3 regions of the Clostridium sp. DJ247 genome follow, and region 1 is predicted to be linked to each of the others. Evidence: riboswitches for the same ligand, from Rfam matches in the RefSeq annotation. Region 1 holds a riboswitch; each other region holds the start of a gene.
The links. Region 1 has a riboswitch for cyclic di-AMP ahead of HGI79_RS04645 (cell wall hydrolase). Riboswitches for the same ligand answer to the same signal wherever they lie in the genome.
Positions count from the first base shown of each region.

Region 2: it holds a riboswitch for cyclic di-AMP, as region 1 does, so the genes downstream of both, dapB (4-hydroxy-tetrahydrodipicolinate reductase) here and HGI79_RS04645 (cell wall hydrolase) in region 1, are expected to answer to the same signal.
Region 3: it holds a riboswitch for cyclic di-AMP, as region 1 does, so the genes downstream of both, HGI79_RS21920 (cell wall hydrolase) here and HGI79_RS04645 (cell wall hydrolase) in region 1, are expected to answer to the same signal.

Region 1 covers NZ_JABAIW010000007.1:66,354-71,908, reverse strand. The annotation lists gene HGI79_RS04660 (hypothetical protein) at 1-1,290, shown strand, start outside; gene trxA (thioredoxin) at 1,427-1,744, shown strand; gene HGI79_RS04650 (NAD(P)/FAD-dependent oxidoreductase) at 1,978-2,838, shown strand; gene HGI79_RS04645 (cell wall hydrolase) at 3,198-3,725, opposite strand; cyclic di-AMP (ydaO/yuaA leader) riboswitch at 3,728-3,852, opposite strand; gene cdaA (diadenylate cyclase CdaA) at 3,989-4,837, shown strand; gene HGI79_RS04635 (CdaR family protein) at 4,894-5,555, shown strand, end outside.
Region 2 covers NZ_JABAIW010000070.1:2,843-8,397, reverse strand. The annotation lists gene HGI79_RS19945 (GGDEF domain-containing protein) at 1-20, opposite strand, end outside; gene HGI79_RS23570 (TrkA C-terminal domain-containing protein) at 64-273, opposite strand; partial or broken gene HGI79_RS23565 (chloride channel protein) at 436-825, opposite strand; cyclic di-AMP (ydaO/yuaA leader) riboswitch at 1,332-1,462, shown strand; gene dapB (4-hydroxy-tetrahydrodipicolinate reductase) at 1,577-2,398, shown strand; gene ablA (lysine 2,3-aminomutase) at 2,443-3,714, shown strand; gene ablB (putative beta-lysine N-acetyltransferase) at 3,698-4,555, shown strand; gene HGI79_RS19920 (M48 family metallopeptidase) at 4,772-5,555, shown strand, end outside.
Region 3 covers NZ_JABAIW010000105.1:491-5,012, reverse strand. The annotation lists gene HGI79_RS21945 (hypothetical protein) at 233-502, shown strand; gene HGI79_RS21940 (DUF3892 domain-containing protein) at 578-808, shown strand; gene HGI79_RS21935 (hypothetical protein) at 955-1,536, shown strand; gene HGI79_RS21930 (hypothetical protein) at 1,590-2,027, opposite strand; gene HGI79_RS21925 (cell wall hydrolase) at 2,075-2,515, opposite strand; gene HGI79_RS21920 (cell wall hydrolase) at 2,716-3,486, opposite strand; cyclic di-AMP (ydaO/yuaA leader) riboswitch at 3,491-3,616, opposite strand; gene HGI79_RS21915 (DUF2935 domain-containing protein) at 4,017-4,522, opposite strand, start outside.

The sequences.
Region 1 (5,555 bases):
AAATCTAAAAAGATATACATTAAGGCTTTAGATAAATATAATAATGGATATATAGATGATGCAATACAGCTATGTGAAAAAAGTATTTCTATAGATATGACCAATGCGGCAGCTATTAATCTTAAAGGATTGCTATATTACCTCAAAGGTGATTTAGATGGTGCACAAAAACTTTGGAAAATGAACTATCAAATTAACAAAGATAGCGTATCAGAAAAATACTTAAATGATACTAAGCAAGATAAAGAAAGATTAAAAATTTATAGTCAAGCTGTGCAGCTTGTAGAGGGATTAAAAATAAATGAAGCATTAAGGTTATTAAAAGTATGTGAGGAAAGTGATTATAATTATATAAATACTAATAATTATATTACTTCCTGCTATATTAGTATAGGGGAATATGATAAGGCATTAAAACATATAGAAAATGTATTAAAACTAGATAAGACAAACGACACTGCAAAAGAAAATAGAAGAACCTTAGAGAAATACGGTGTTATCAAAAAAAATATAGATTTTAAGATCATTGCATATAGCTGTATGCTCATGGCTTGTATTGCTATATTAATTATGACTACTTTTATATATAGGAAAAAAATAAGAGATACATATGCTAGTATTAAGTATAATATTAGTAAAAGTATATCTAAAGCTAGTAAAAGTAACAAGCAAGCTCAAAATATAGAAGCAACTAAAGCTAATAGTAAAACTGATGTTAAGACAACTAATAATAATGAAAAAAATAACAAAACAGAAACAAATAAAACAGAAAAACAAAACTTTAATTCAGAAGCACTAAAAAAATATGTACAAAGTAGAAACTATGAAGGTATATATGATTTATATATGAGTTGGAAAGATAAAGAAGTACCTGACAATGACAAAGTAGTTTTGTCTACAGCATATGAAGTATTGCAAAATGAAGGCGTTAACTATTTTTATAATAATGGATGCATTTATCTTAATAATGCAAATTATTCAAATGCTAAGGATTATCTCGGGAGAGCATATAGTATAGGTAGTCAGAGTTATTTATGTTCTCATATAGTATATATGTTTGGAACCTCATATGATTTGTCAGGAGACAGGGAAAACGCTGCAAGATATTATACTGAGTATATTAATGCTTTCCCTAGTGGTGGTTATGCTGAGCAAGTATTATATAATTTGGTGACGATTTATAAAAATACAGATAAATCTAAAGCTAAAGTATATGGCGAAAAGCTAGTGCAGCTATATCCGTACTCTATTTATAATAATTCAGTAGTAAAAAGCATTATAAATAATTAAAAGCTTAAATACATATACTTTCTTTGTAAATTATAATAATATTAATGAAAAAATTGACTGTTAGAATAATATAGTATAAATTAAAATTATATAAAATTAATAGTGTTGCATATAATTATATTTGGAGGTAAAAGTAATTATGAAAGAAATAAAAGATACAAGTTTTCATGAAATAATTAATGCTTCATCAACTCCTGTAGTTGTTGACTTTTGGGCTACCTGGTGTGGACCATGTAAAATGTTAGCTCCTATATTTGAAGAACTATCAAATGAACTTAAAGGCAAAGCAGATTTCTACAAATTGAATGTTGATGAGAACCCTGTAGCTTCAACACAGTATAAAGTGTCAAGCATACCTACTATTATAGTATTTAAAAATGGAAAAGTAGCTGAGACATTAGTTGGGTTTAGACCAAAAGAGGCTATTAAGAGCTTGATAGAAAAACATATCTAAATGTATTGAGATAGGATGGCAAATTAGTATTGTATTAGTTTGCCATTTTATATATATGTAAAGTTAAATAAAGTGAAACTTGAATCAGATGGGGTTTTGACCCCACCTGATTCTTAGTTGAATGAATACAGGGACGTAGTTGCTCTTTACTCCCACTTTGGAGAAGATGGGAGTATTAGAGCGGGTAGTCATCGGATAAAATTTACAAGAATTGATGAGAGGTGTGAAAATTTTTGAATAACAGGTATGACATAGCTATAATTGGCAGTGGTCCAGCGGGATTAGCAGCTGCCATTAATGCAAAAATAAGAAATAAAAATATAATTATATTTGGATATAAAGACCTAAGCAACAAGCTTGTAAAGGCACCTAAAGTAAATAATTATTTAGGTTTTTACGATGTTACTGGTAATGAGCTGAAAGCACAATTTGAAAAACACATAAATTCTATGAATATAAGCATTACTTATGAAAGAGTAAATAATGTATACGCCATGGGAGAATATTTTGCACTAGCAGTAAACGATAAAATGTATGAAGCAAAAGCAGTTATTATAGCAACAGGAATGGAGTACACAAAACCTATTAAAGGTGAAGAAGAGTTTCTAGGAAAAGGCGTAGGATACTGTGCTACTTGTGATGCTCCACTGTATAGAGGAAAAATAGTAACAATTATAGGTTATAATAAAGAAGCAGAAGAAGAAGCAAACTATGTAAGCGAGCTAACTGATAAACTTTATTATATACCCATGTATAATGGAACTTATGACTTAAGAACTAGTATACAAATAGTTAAGGATAAACCAGCAGAAATACACGGAGAAGATAGGGTTAAAAAATTAATTTTAAAAAATGGTGAAATTATTACAGATGGAATATTTGTATTGAAGGATAGTGTAGCACCAAGCCAACTTGTGCCAGGACTATTAATGGAGGATGAACATATCCAGGTAGATTTAAATATGAATACAAATATTCGGGGATGTTTTGCAGCTGGGGACTGTGTGAGTAAGCCATATCAGTATTTAAAAGCGGCAGGGCAAGGGCAAACCGCAGCACTAAATGCAGTACTGTATTTAAACTCTTTGGAATAATGTAGCGGTTATAAACCCAAAACTTTACGTATGCCCCCGGGATATGTTACCAGTTATTCGGCACTATAAATACTTTTTATGAGTCTAAAGTTCAGATTTGAGAAAAAGCTAAGAACCTAGATAAACTCGCTTCGCTGAAACATATCTAGGTTCTAAGTTTTTTTCTCAAATCTGAGCTAAGACTCATTAAAAAAGTATTTAAATGTGCCTTCACAACTGGTAACATATCCCTATGAATAAGTAAAATTTTTGATTTGAAACCTTTTGGAATTAATATAAATAACCCTATACACCAATTTTAGTGTATAGGGTTATTTATATATGTGCTTAGCTATATATTAGCTAAAGAAAGGATATGTCTAGTTAACTACAAAGAATACATGATTTCCAATGGTTTTAATATTTTTCTTATTTATGTTTTTCATCCATTGAGATGTTGCTATCCTTGGGTTATAAAAGAAAACTGCCTTTTCTGTAGGGTCTTCTCCTTTCAAAGCTTCAAATACGGCTTTATAGCTACTCTCATCAGCAGTTACGTTTATGTTACCGTTTCTTATACATGAAAAAGCACCTTTTTGTTTTATTACGCCTTCTATTGTTTTAGGAAACTCAGGATATCTCACTCGATTTAGAATTACTGAAGCTACTGCTACTTTACCTTCAAAAGGTTCACAGTTACTTTCAGCATAAACTACTTTAGCCATTAAATGAATATCATCCTGAGTAACATAGATTTTCTGACCAGAATAGTTGAAAACTTGAACTATTTGGTCTTGTTGATTGAACAAGGTTGAGTCAACAGTATTAGGGTCTTTTGCATTTACCTTATTTGTAGAAAAAAATAAAAATGTAAATAAAAAACCTATAAAGAAAATAATTTTTTTCAATATAATCCTCTCCTTTTACCTACGGGGTTAGCTGACGGGTTCGGTAAAGGCATAACCTACGTATAAAACGATTCACCCCAAAATCTTGGTTTCCCCGCGTTTAATAAAACTTAGGCTAATGGTATTATACCCGTTAAAGAAAAAATAATACAAAACATAAAAAATTTTTTAATAATTTATAAAATCAAATTTTCATTTGATATAAACAATATTAAATAGTGTATAATTGTAAATAGATATTATTTTTCAGGGTGGTGAAGTGGGTGGAAATACTGGACATAGTAGTTAACTCTATAAAAAATATTAGTATATCTTCTGTAATGGATATACTAGCGGTATCTTATATTTTTTACAAAAGTTACATGTTGATAAAGGAAACAAGAGCTGAACAGCTTTTAAAGGGAATAATACTTATTATTTTACTTATTCCTGTAAGTAGTTTTTTAAATTTAACTATGCTTAATTGGATATTAACAAAAACGATAACAATAGGTGTACTGTCTTTCATTATAATATTTCAACCGGAAATTCGTAGAGTATTAGAACATTTAGGAAGAAGTGCATTTAGTGATAAACATATATTAGAAGATGAGGAAACTATGGAAAGAGTGGTAACTGAAATTGTCAGTTCTATTGAAAATCTATCAAAAAGTAGAACTGGTGCTTTAATAATAGTAGAACAGTTAACTGGACTTGGAGATATAATCAACACAGGCACAAAACTAGATGCTTTAGTTTCCACAGAATTGTTAGAAAATATATTTGTAGTAAATACTCCACTACATGATGGAGCTGCAGTAATAAGAAATGATAGGATAATATCTGCAGGCTGTTTTTTACCTCTGACTAATAACACAGAATTAAATAAAAAGCTTGGTACTAGACACAGAGCTGCTATAGGTATCTCAGAAAATTCTGATGCATTAATAATAGTTGTGTCAGAAGAAACAGGTATTGTATCCCTTGCAGTGAATGGAGTTTTAACAAGAAATTATAATAAGGATAGACTAAAAGATATTTTAATTAGAATAATTAAAAGAAGACAACATAAAAAGCTAACCTTTAGAGAGCGGGTGATGGAGTGGAAGAAAAGGCTAAAAACCGACAATTAATTATCAAAATTTGTTGTGTAATAGCTTCCTTCGTTTTATGGCTGTATATCTTTAATGTGGAGAATCCAATAAGAGAGCGGAAAATAACTGTACCAGTTCAGGTTATAAATAAGGATGTACTGACTCAAGCTAAACTAGTTCCAGTAGGTATTGAGGCATTAAATGTAAGTATTACTATAAGAGGAAACGCTTTAGATATATACTCTATAAAAGCAGAAGATTTTCAACTGCAATCAGATTTAAATGCTTATGTAGTTAGAAAAGGTGAAAATAAAATACCAGTAGAAATTAAAAAGAGTCCCAATAATATAAGAATTGTAAATACGGATAACTTATGGGTCAGCATAATTTTGGAAGATTTAAAACAAAAGGTGGTTCCAGTAAAGGTAACTTTAGATGGAAAGATTAAGCAAGGTTTTTTTGCTCTTCAGCCAGTTATAAAGACTACAGAAGTTCAAGTAAATGGACCAGCAGATATAGTATCTGCAGTAAATGATGTTATAGTAAAATGTGACATAACAGGATTGTCTAAGGATATAAACGGTATGCTAATTCCTAATGCGGAGGATAAGTCTGGGAATATCATAAAGGGTGTGAATATAGTTCCAAATTCTGTAGAGGTGATAATACCTATTAAAAAGACGAAAAGCGTGCCAATTAATGTAAAAACAAAGGGAACTCTAAATAATGGTGGAAAAATAAAAGCTATAGTTCCTAC
Region 2 (5,555 bases), on a different contig from region 1:
GAAGCAAGTGTCATATCCATTCCATAAGCAACCTCCAATATATAATTGTTAACTTTATGATTTTTACTTACAATTATTCACCATTACTGATAGTGATTCAGTTATCCAAGCAGCTTTATACTCGTTAGTGAGAACAATAAGATAATCTCCAGGGTAAATTAAAGTATTATCTTTTGGGATTATTTCCTTTCCCCCTCGTTTAACACCAACTAATAAGCAGTCATCAGGCCATTCAACTTCCTTTATTTTCTTGCCATCCAGCATTGATCCCATACATCCAGCAATTTCTAATATAGCTTTTGTTCTATTGTATTTAATAACTTTATTACTATGTATTGCGATTTAAAAATCTATCAAGTAAAGATTCATAAATAGGTTTGGAATTATAAAATTGAAAATTCTGCTAAATCCTAAGCCTACCGAAGCACCTAATTAAACTGAAGGACCTTCTCTTCTAAGAGAAAGTCCTGATCCAATAGACAATACTCCGTCAATAAATTTACCAAGAATAACCTTTAACCAGTCCATATCAATTTTTCTTAGCAGAACTCCTTTCACTTGGGGAATTCCACTACCACTAATCATAGGCTCCTTTTTAACTAGTAGCCCTATTATGTAACCTATAATTATTAGAGCTGCAACCCAAAAAGGAAGAAGCCAATACTTTTGAGACAATATCATATAAAGTTTGTTAATTATGTTTAAAGAATCTTCTAGCAAATATCGATATAATACGACAATAAATCCTGTAAATACACCTACAATAATTCCTTCAATTATAAGCTTAAATTTAAAATTATTCCAGTGAAATAAAGTATTATAAGTAGTATTATACTCATTTGCTTCCGTTAATTTACCCCTATTCTAAAGTACAAGATAAAGTGAAACTTAATTCAGGTGGGGTTTTTGACCCCATCTGAATTATAGTTGAACCAATCCAACGCATATCAGCTCTTAACTCACCGCTTGTAGAAGTGAGAGTCTTAGGGATGATAGTCGAATGGATAAAATTTTTATAAAATTTTATAACACAACTAGTTGTAGAGCTAAGGAAAAATTACGCAAGATAACTGCATTAAACTCCTAGATTCCAATTTATAATATTAACACCTACATATATATGTGTCAATATATATCGATATATATATATTGACACATATATATTAAAGTGATATGGTTATATATACAGAGCGATAAGTATAAAGAACTTACTAATTCTCAAATAAAGATTTAAGTATTAATGAAAAATGACAACTAATTTTTATCTGAATTTTATTTATGGTGCACCATATTAAAATTATGGAAAAACATGTAGTTATTAAAAAAATAAAATACTAGTAGCGCTGAATCAATTGAGCGGGAGAACCAATTTTTGGGGTGAATCTTGTTATCATAACAAGTAGGGTTAGTTTCTTCGACCCGAATCCGTCAGCTAATCTCGTAAGCGTTGAAGAGAAGTTTTTTTGGTATACTCATATTATACTTTTTTTGGTATACCTATAAATAATCAGGCTTTATAAGCTGCAGAGACTTCTCTGCAGCTTATTATTTTGGGAATAATTAAGGAGGATTTTTTATGATAAGAGTATGTTTAATTGGTATTGGTAAGACAGGAAGAGAAATTGCAAAAACATTGCTAGAGCATAAGGATATAAAACTTGTGTCAGCTATGTGTAGTCCTGATAGTACTAAAAAAGGAAAAGATTTAGGTGAAGTTATTGGAATTCAGGAAATTGGAATTAAAATAGAGAGCACCGATAAATTAGAAGAAACGTTATTAAAGTCTAAGCCAAATGTAGTCATTGATTTTTCTAAACCTGAGGCTACTTTGAAAAATGCAGAGATAGTATCAAAGATGAAAGTTAACATGGTGATTGGTACTACAGGTTTTTCAGAAGTAGATTTAAAGAAAATAGAAATTTTAGCTCGAAATAATCATAATGGAATAGTATATGCGCCCAATATAACACTTGGAGTCAATGTACTCATGATTCTAACAAATTTAGCATCTATTTTATTGAATAATTATGATTTTCACATTTCGGAAATCCATCATAAAAACAAGAAAGATAGCCCATCTGGTACAGCATTAAAGATAGCTAAGGAAATAGAGAAAGGTTTATTATACTCAGGTAAAGACATTGATGAAGCAGATATACCTATAAATGCAGTGCGTGCTGGTGGTGTAGTTGGAAAACATGAGGTGTTAATTGCTGGTGAGAATGATAGAATTACAATTTCTCATGAGTCCTTTTCAAGAAAAGTTTTTGCTTTGGGTGCAATTCACGCAGTAAACTTTGTGCAAAACAAAATTGGCTTTTATGAGATGAGTGATGTGCTAGGTTTATCAAAAGTTATAGCAGATTTATATCTATCAAAAGAGACGAATGCAATATAAATAGTTTGATATATTATTGTTAACTTTTAAAAGGAGTGTTTAAGTTGAAAAGAAACTATAAAGATATACCATTATGGAAAGAGGTAACAGAAAAACAGTGGAATAGCTGGGAATGGCAAATTGCTAATAGAATTACTACCCTTGAAGAATTAAAACAAGTAGTTAACCTTACTGAAGAAGAAAAAGAGGGAGTAAAGGCTAGTCTTAAAAAGCTAAAAATGGCTATAACACCTTATTATGCAACGCTAATTGATGTGGATAACTATAAATGTCCTATTAGAAGACAAGCAATTCCAACTACTCATGAGGTAAAAGTTTCTAAATATGATAGCAGTGATCCACTGCATGAAACTTTAGATTCGCCTGTCCCCGGATTAACCCACAGATATCCAGATAGGGTTCTGCTTCTAGTTACTGAACAATGTTCTATGTATTGCAGACATTGCACAAGAAGACGTTTTGCAGGACAAGAAGATGTTTCTTTATCAAATAATGATATCTTGAGGGCTATTGAGTATATAAAATGCCATAAAGAAGTTCGAGATGTATTGTTATCAGGTGGTGATGCACTGTGTATATCGGATGAAAAACTTGAATTTATATTAGAAAATCTAAGAAATATAAAACATGTGGAGGTTATAAGAATTGGAACTAGAGTGCCAGTTGTTATGCCACAAAGAATAACTGATAATCTATGCAATATCATAAAGAAGTATCATCCAGTTTGGATTAATACACATTTCAATCATCCAAGTGAAATAACCGAAGAATCAATATTAGCATGTAAAATGCTTGCAGATTCAGGGGTTCCTTTGGGAAATCAGTCTGTACTGTTAAGGAATATTAATGACTGTCCTTATATCATGAAAAGTCTCATGCATGAGTTAGTAAAAAATAGAGTAAGACCCTACTATATATATCAATGCGATTTATCTGAAGGAATTGAGCATTTTAGAACAACAGTTTCAACAGGTGTAGAAATTATTGAGCTTTTACGTGGGCATACTTCTGGATTTGCGGTACCTACATTTGTAGTTGATGCTCCTGGAGGTGGTGGAAAAATACCTATAAACCCTCAATATTTAGTATCACAATCACCAGAAAAATTAATATTGAGAAACTACGAAGGAATATTATGCACTTATACTGAACCATCTGACAAAACACATGAATGTAAAAGTTGTGGAATATGCAACAAGTTTAAGAAGGATGAGTATAAAGGTCTAGAAAAACTCCTTAGAGATGAGTGGGTCTGCCTAACACCAAGAAGTAATGTTAGAATAAAAAGGAGAGAACAGTATGAGAAATGTAGATAGCTGTAAATTAAATAATAATTCTTATATTAAAATAGATTTAGCTAAAATATATGTGGACTATACTAATAGCCGTGTGAAGATAATTGATTTTAAAGATATTTCAGTACAAAATCTAAAGAGAATAATTCACTTTGCATCGAAGAATCATTTAGGCAAGGTTATTTGTAACTGTGATATCAATTCATTTAGAAATTTTGTTGATGCAAAGTTTCAATTAGAAGGTAAAATAGATGGTTATTTTAAAGGGCAGGATGCATTTTGTATGTCTTACTTTATTAGCAGTAATAGAAAGCTTAGGAAAAATTCATCTAAGGAAAATTTATATTTAAGTCAATCTCTAGAGAAAAATGATACTTTTTCATATAATGATGACTCTAAGTATTGTATAAGAAATGCACAAGAAAGTGATGTAAAGCAAATGGCTGAACTATTCTCTAATATTTTTTTCACATACCCTTCTCCAGTTTATGATGAGGAATATATAAGACAAACTATGAAGGAAAAAGTTTTATATAAGGTTGCTATTGATAACGGGAAGGTAATTAGTGTGGCCTCAGCAGATATGGACAAAGATAACTTAAATGCAGAAATAACTGATTGTGCTACCTATCCAAAGTATAGAGGAAAAGGCATACTATCAAATGTTATCTATTCTCTAGAATCAGATTTAAAAGATAGAGGATTCATTACTCTGTATAGTCTTTCAAGGGCAATAAATTCAAGTATTAATTTTGTGTTGAGCAAACATGGTTATAAATTCAGAGGAACACTGATAAATAATTGTAATATATGTGGTGGTTTTGAAGACATGAATATTTGGGTAAAAAAGATCCTAATTTAGTTACACCAGTGGTATATAGATCGTAAACTTTAAAACTGAACTTGTCTAATTTGTATAGAAATAAGGCAATGATATTAAATGTATCATTGCCTTATGTTATAATTATTATTCAGAAGAAGTGATTATGTGAGTAATTTAATGGTTAGAAGTCAATGGATAAAAAGTTATGTATAAGCATATATTATATAAAACACGTAGAAGTATGGGGGAATATTATTGAAAAAAGAGTTATCAATATCAATAATTCTATTTTTATGTTTAATGATTGGATTTATATTTAGTGTAAAAATAACTGAGGAAAGAAATGACACATACATAAAGCACAAATATGTATATTCTGCTGAGGAAAATAAAAAACAAATCAATTACATAGCTCCACCAACAGAAAAGGCAATAGAATATCAGCATAAGAAGGTAGCTTTATGGATTACAAATTTAGTTTTAAGTATTGGTATACCTGCAATATTTTTATTTTCAAGATTTTCTGCAAATATAAGAAATTGGGCACAAAGAAGGAGCAAGAGAGCATTTATTACAATTATATTATATTTTATTGTTTATAGCACAATTACTACAATAATAAGCTTACCTATTGATTATTATAGCAGTTTTGTTTTAAAGCATGCTTATGGACTTTCAAATCAAACTTTTCTTAAATGGTTTGAAGATATTTTAAAAAATTTCATACTATACACAGCAGCAGCTTCAATTTTTATTTTCTTATTATATACATTAATTAAGATATCTCCACGTAGATGGTGGCTTTATCTTGGACTAATGTTAATACCTATAATATTTTTTCTAACCTTTGTTTCTCCTGTGTATATTGATCCAATATTTAATAAATATGAAAGATTACAGGATAAAAATCTAGAAACTATGATATATAAACAGATAGATAAGACTAATATAAAAAACTGCCAAGTATTTCAGGTTAACAAAAGTGTTGATACAAAAGAAATGAATGCCTATATGACAGGTGTATTGAACACAAAACGAA
Region 3 (4,522 bases), on a different contig from region 1:
TTCAGCACGTTAAAAACTTTTAATCAGTCTAAAGTTCGTGTTTAAGAAAACCTAAGAACCTTATATAAACTCGCTGCGCTCAAACATATATAAGGCTCTAAGGTTTTCTAAAACACTTCACTAAGATTGATAAAAAAGTTTTTAAATGTGCTTTCAGTTTTGTCAACATATTCCTACGTATAAGTTAAGTTTCCAATGTGTAACCCTACAGCATTATCTTAGGAGGGAGAAAATGAGACATATAGAAGAGGTTTTAAAGGATATAAAGCAAATTGATTGTCAAGCGGACCAGCTGGAGGATCAGTTTCGTACTGCTTGTGATGGTTATGAATACAAAGGAAACTCTAGATTAGTAGTTAACAGAAATAAAGAACTAGATCAAATAGGACTGAATGCTTATAGCATTTATGTAGATGAACCACAAGCACCTAAAATTGTGGCAATGGTAAAGGAGGGGAGAGATCATTATGTATCAACTGTTGTAAATGCATATGTTAAGTAAGAACTAAGGATATAATTTAATAGTTACTAATTAAATATTTGTAGATGTGCTGGTTAAATAAAAGGAGGAATTAATATGGATAACAAATCAAAAATAATAAAGGTTAAGAAAAATAATCATGGGGACATTACTGACATAATGCTAGAAAATGGCAATGTTTATTCTATTGATGAAGCTATTATGATGGCTAAGGATCATTTGATAGAAGGAGTAAATGTAGGAACAGCGAGAAATGGAAGACAGTATTTAAGAAGTAATCCTAATGACGTGGAAAGTGACAACTTAGATGATATACCAACATTTTGAAGCATATGGGTTATATTTCAATCTCTAGTTTTTCATAACTGAAAGTGCTATTTGTGTTTAAATAAATAATAAGTTACAAACTATTCGCATATGTAAGAATAAGAGTGTTAACTTAAAAACAGAGAAGCAGGAGATTGTATTATAATATGAGAGAAAAAAATTACTTAAAGAATATATATGATATCTATGATATCAATGAAAATACAAGGAATTATATAATTGATATTAGTGTAGAAAAATATCTAAATATCTTCAACAACTTAGATAATGCTCCTTTGAAGATAAGAGATATAGATAAAAACATACAGCTATATTTAGAGGATTGTTCTTCTGATATTCCTATTGAATATGGTATAGACATAAATTTTTTTATAACAGAAGAGAATAGAGATGAAAAAAAAGAAAAATTAGTAGTTTCAGCATTAGAAAGTTATTATTTACTTAAGCTTAGGCTAAAAAAGCTTTCCTTAAAGGATTCCTACATAAATGCCCTTAATTATATACTAATATCCTTTTTACTTCTTCTTATAGGTTTTTCATTAGAAAGTAAATTAAATAGAGATATTTTTTGCAATACAATGTTAGAAGGAGTAAACATAGGTGGTTGGATTTTTTTGTGGGAGGCTATATCGCTGATATTTTTTAAATTAAAGGATACTAATTATGAAATTGATAAGATAAATCGCTTTCTAAGAGCAAGTATTAGTTTTACATACAAATGGAGATGAAGTGACAAAATAAGACCAGTAATTACTGGCCTTATTTGTGAATTAACATATATTTACGCCATTTCTGCTGCTGATGGTATTATGGATACAAATTTAATTGAATAAATATCACATAAGGTACGTATATTAGACCCTGTTTCTCTCAATATAATGTAACTAATTCCAACAGTTTCTAATATACCGGAACGATCTTGTAGGGTATCAGTACCAACTAAGAAAGTTACACGTAATAGCCTACCTATTTGTCGTCTTAGATATCCTTGAGTATATCCTATATCCAAAACTGTAGGAGAATCAGGCTCTACGTCAAAGTCACCAGGTGTAGGTGCTGGTCCAATTGTTGGGGCAGTGACTGGTGCTGCACCTGGAGTTGGCATTGTACCTGGAGTTGGCATCATGCTTGGTGTAGGTGTAGGTCCAGGAAATACACTAGGAATAGGTGCTGATCTGTAATAAGGGTTACCACAGTTTAAGTAACATTGAGGAAACATAGAATGACCTCCATAAATTAATTGTTATTATTTAAGTGAGTAATAAACTAAGTTTCAAAATAGCCAGCAGTAGGATTATAAAAACAGTGGTTAGCAATCTTTACTTGAAAACTACCATTGCCATTATATGGGAAAGTATAAGGACAAGGAGCATATGGATTAAAATACCATAGTGAATATCCTATTGTAAATAATCTGCTGCCTGCTATTGCCCAATCTGCTATTCTATAGTGTATGGCTTCTGGAGGATTAGCCCAAATAGTCTGAGGATTAGGTACTCCCCCTAAAACCGGTCTCATACAGTCAAATTGACCTTTCTGATAGATTACCTTTCTAACGTCGCCCTGGCATATTCTGCGGTATTCACCAGACGGAACTCTTACTCTGTTCATAACAGTAGTGGCAACTGCCTTCATTCCATTCTCGCCCTCTCCGCCAGCTTCACATTTGATTATCCTTGCCAGCAGCTCTCTATCTGACATTGGCATAATGTATCACCTCATAAAATATTCGCATGATATTAGTTTATTTAGCAGTTGAGCAAAATGTGCAGGTTTATAAATATGTTTATAATAACACTTTTCAAAATTGTTGTTACATATATATACTATGAAGGTGGAGTAAAAAAAGTTACTATAAATTATAAAAAATAAAGACTGCCATAATACAGGCAATCTTTTAATGTGTTTTAATAATATGAGAAAACCATTCTGTCTGCTCTTAAAGCTACAGTTTTCGCCCAAAGCCATTTGTTAGTTGTGCTGTCATCGAAGTAATATAAAGCTCCATTAGTTGGATCAGCACCAGTAAGAGCTTCTCTAGCAGCCTTTATAGATTCAGCAGATGCAGGTTTATTAATAAAACCATTTAGTACTGGTGTAAATTGATAATAACCAGCATCTTTTTGATATATTACATCACTTATTGTTTTAGGGAAACGAGAGTCTTGAACTCTGTTCACTACTACTGCTCCTACAGCTACCTTTGCGTTATAAGGCTGTCCTTCTGCCTCCGCAGTTATTAGTCTTGCTAATAAATCCACGTCACTAGCTGTATAAGAAATAACACCACTAGATGCTTGTGGTTTGCTAACTAAACTATTTGAAGCAGGTATGTTTAAAGATTGGCCAGGATAAATAAGATTGTCCCACTCGTTATTAGCGTGTCTTAGTGAAAGAAGTGATACTCCATATTTTCTAGACACTAAGTAGAGGGAATCATTAGTCTGTACAGTATATGTCCTGCTTGGAACACTTAACTTTTGGCCAGGATATATATAGCTGTTTAAAAGATTGTTATTCTGCATCAGTATGCTGGTTGTTGTATTGAAAAGCTTACCTATATTGTAAAGTGAATCACCGGACTGAACAGTATAACCTGCAGCATGTACAGAGCTAGCTGATAGTATTGACAACGTTATCGTGAGTAGCATTGATTTTAATGTTTTTGATTTTAACATATAGTTATCCTCCTCTTTTGCCTCCGAGGTTAGTTGACGGGTTCGGGTTGAGGCACCCTACTTCAATATAAAGATTCACCCCTATTATAGATCCCCCGTACTCCATAAGGAGATTCGGCTTATTTGCTTCTTTGCAACTGTTATTGTAACAAAAGTTCCAGGTTGGTTCTATGGTGAATTGTTGGAAACGAAGGAATATATATTATAAAAAGTATAAAAAATACTGTGTTGGGCCATTGTCCACACAGTATTACTATAGATACCCACAACTTAAATTTAACTTATACGTAGGTACATATTACCAATGTTGAAGTCACATTTAAATATTTTTTTATTAGTCTTAGCGAAAATTTGAGAAAAACCTTAGAACTTTAGATATGTTTGAGGTACGAGTTTATCAAAGTTCTTAGGCTTTTCTCAAATTTGAGCTTTAGACTAATTAAAAATATTTAACGTGACGAAACATGGTAATATATACCGTAGTATAAGTTAAATTTCGGGCATGGGTATCTATATCCTAATGTTCTATGTTAATCCATGATTCTAGGTCTAGTTGGATCACATGCAGGTGGAGTGACTTCTGACACTCTAGAAAGTTTTATTTGATAATAACATTCCTCTCTATACATATGATCAGTCATTAAAGGTTTAAGATAACCTAATACCTTTTTATCTAAGATTGACTTCTCTAAATCTCCTAAAAATTCTTTAAAGACATCAATTTCAGAATCAGCATCTGTATTAAGCTTATGAATAGCTGGAAAATCCATTAGTCCAGTTCTTGTATAGCCTTTTTCTTCAATAGACTTTAAATAAAGGTTATCGAACTCTTTAGTAAATCTTCTGCTTACCTTAATCAAAGACTTTTCAGACATATCAAGAGAACTAGAAATAGCAGAGGCATGTCCTGAAGCATCAGGCAGCCATAACAGGTGATAATGCAGGGAATTGGCTACTGCTACTTGGCTATGTGCAATACAATTTAGAACAAGAATATATTCCTCAAGTTCATTAACCATATGATTCAGAAATGTTG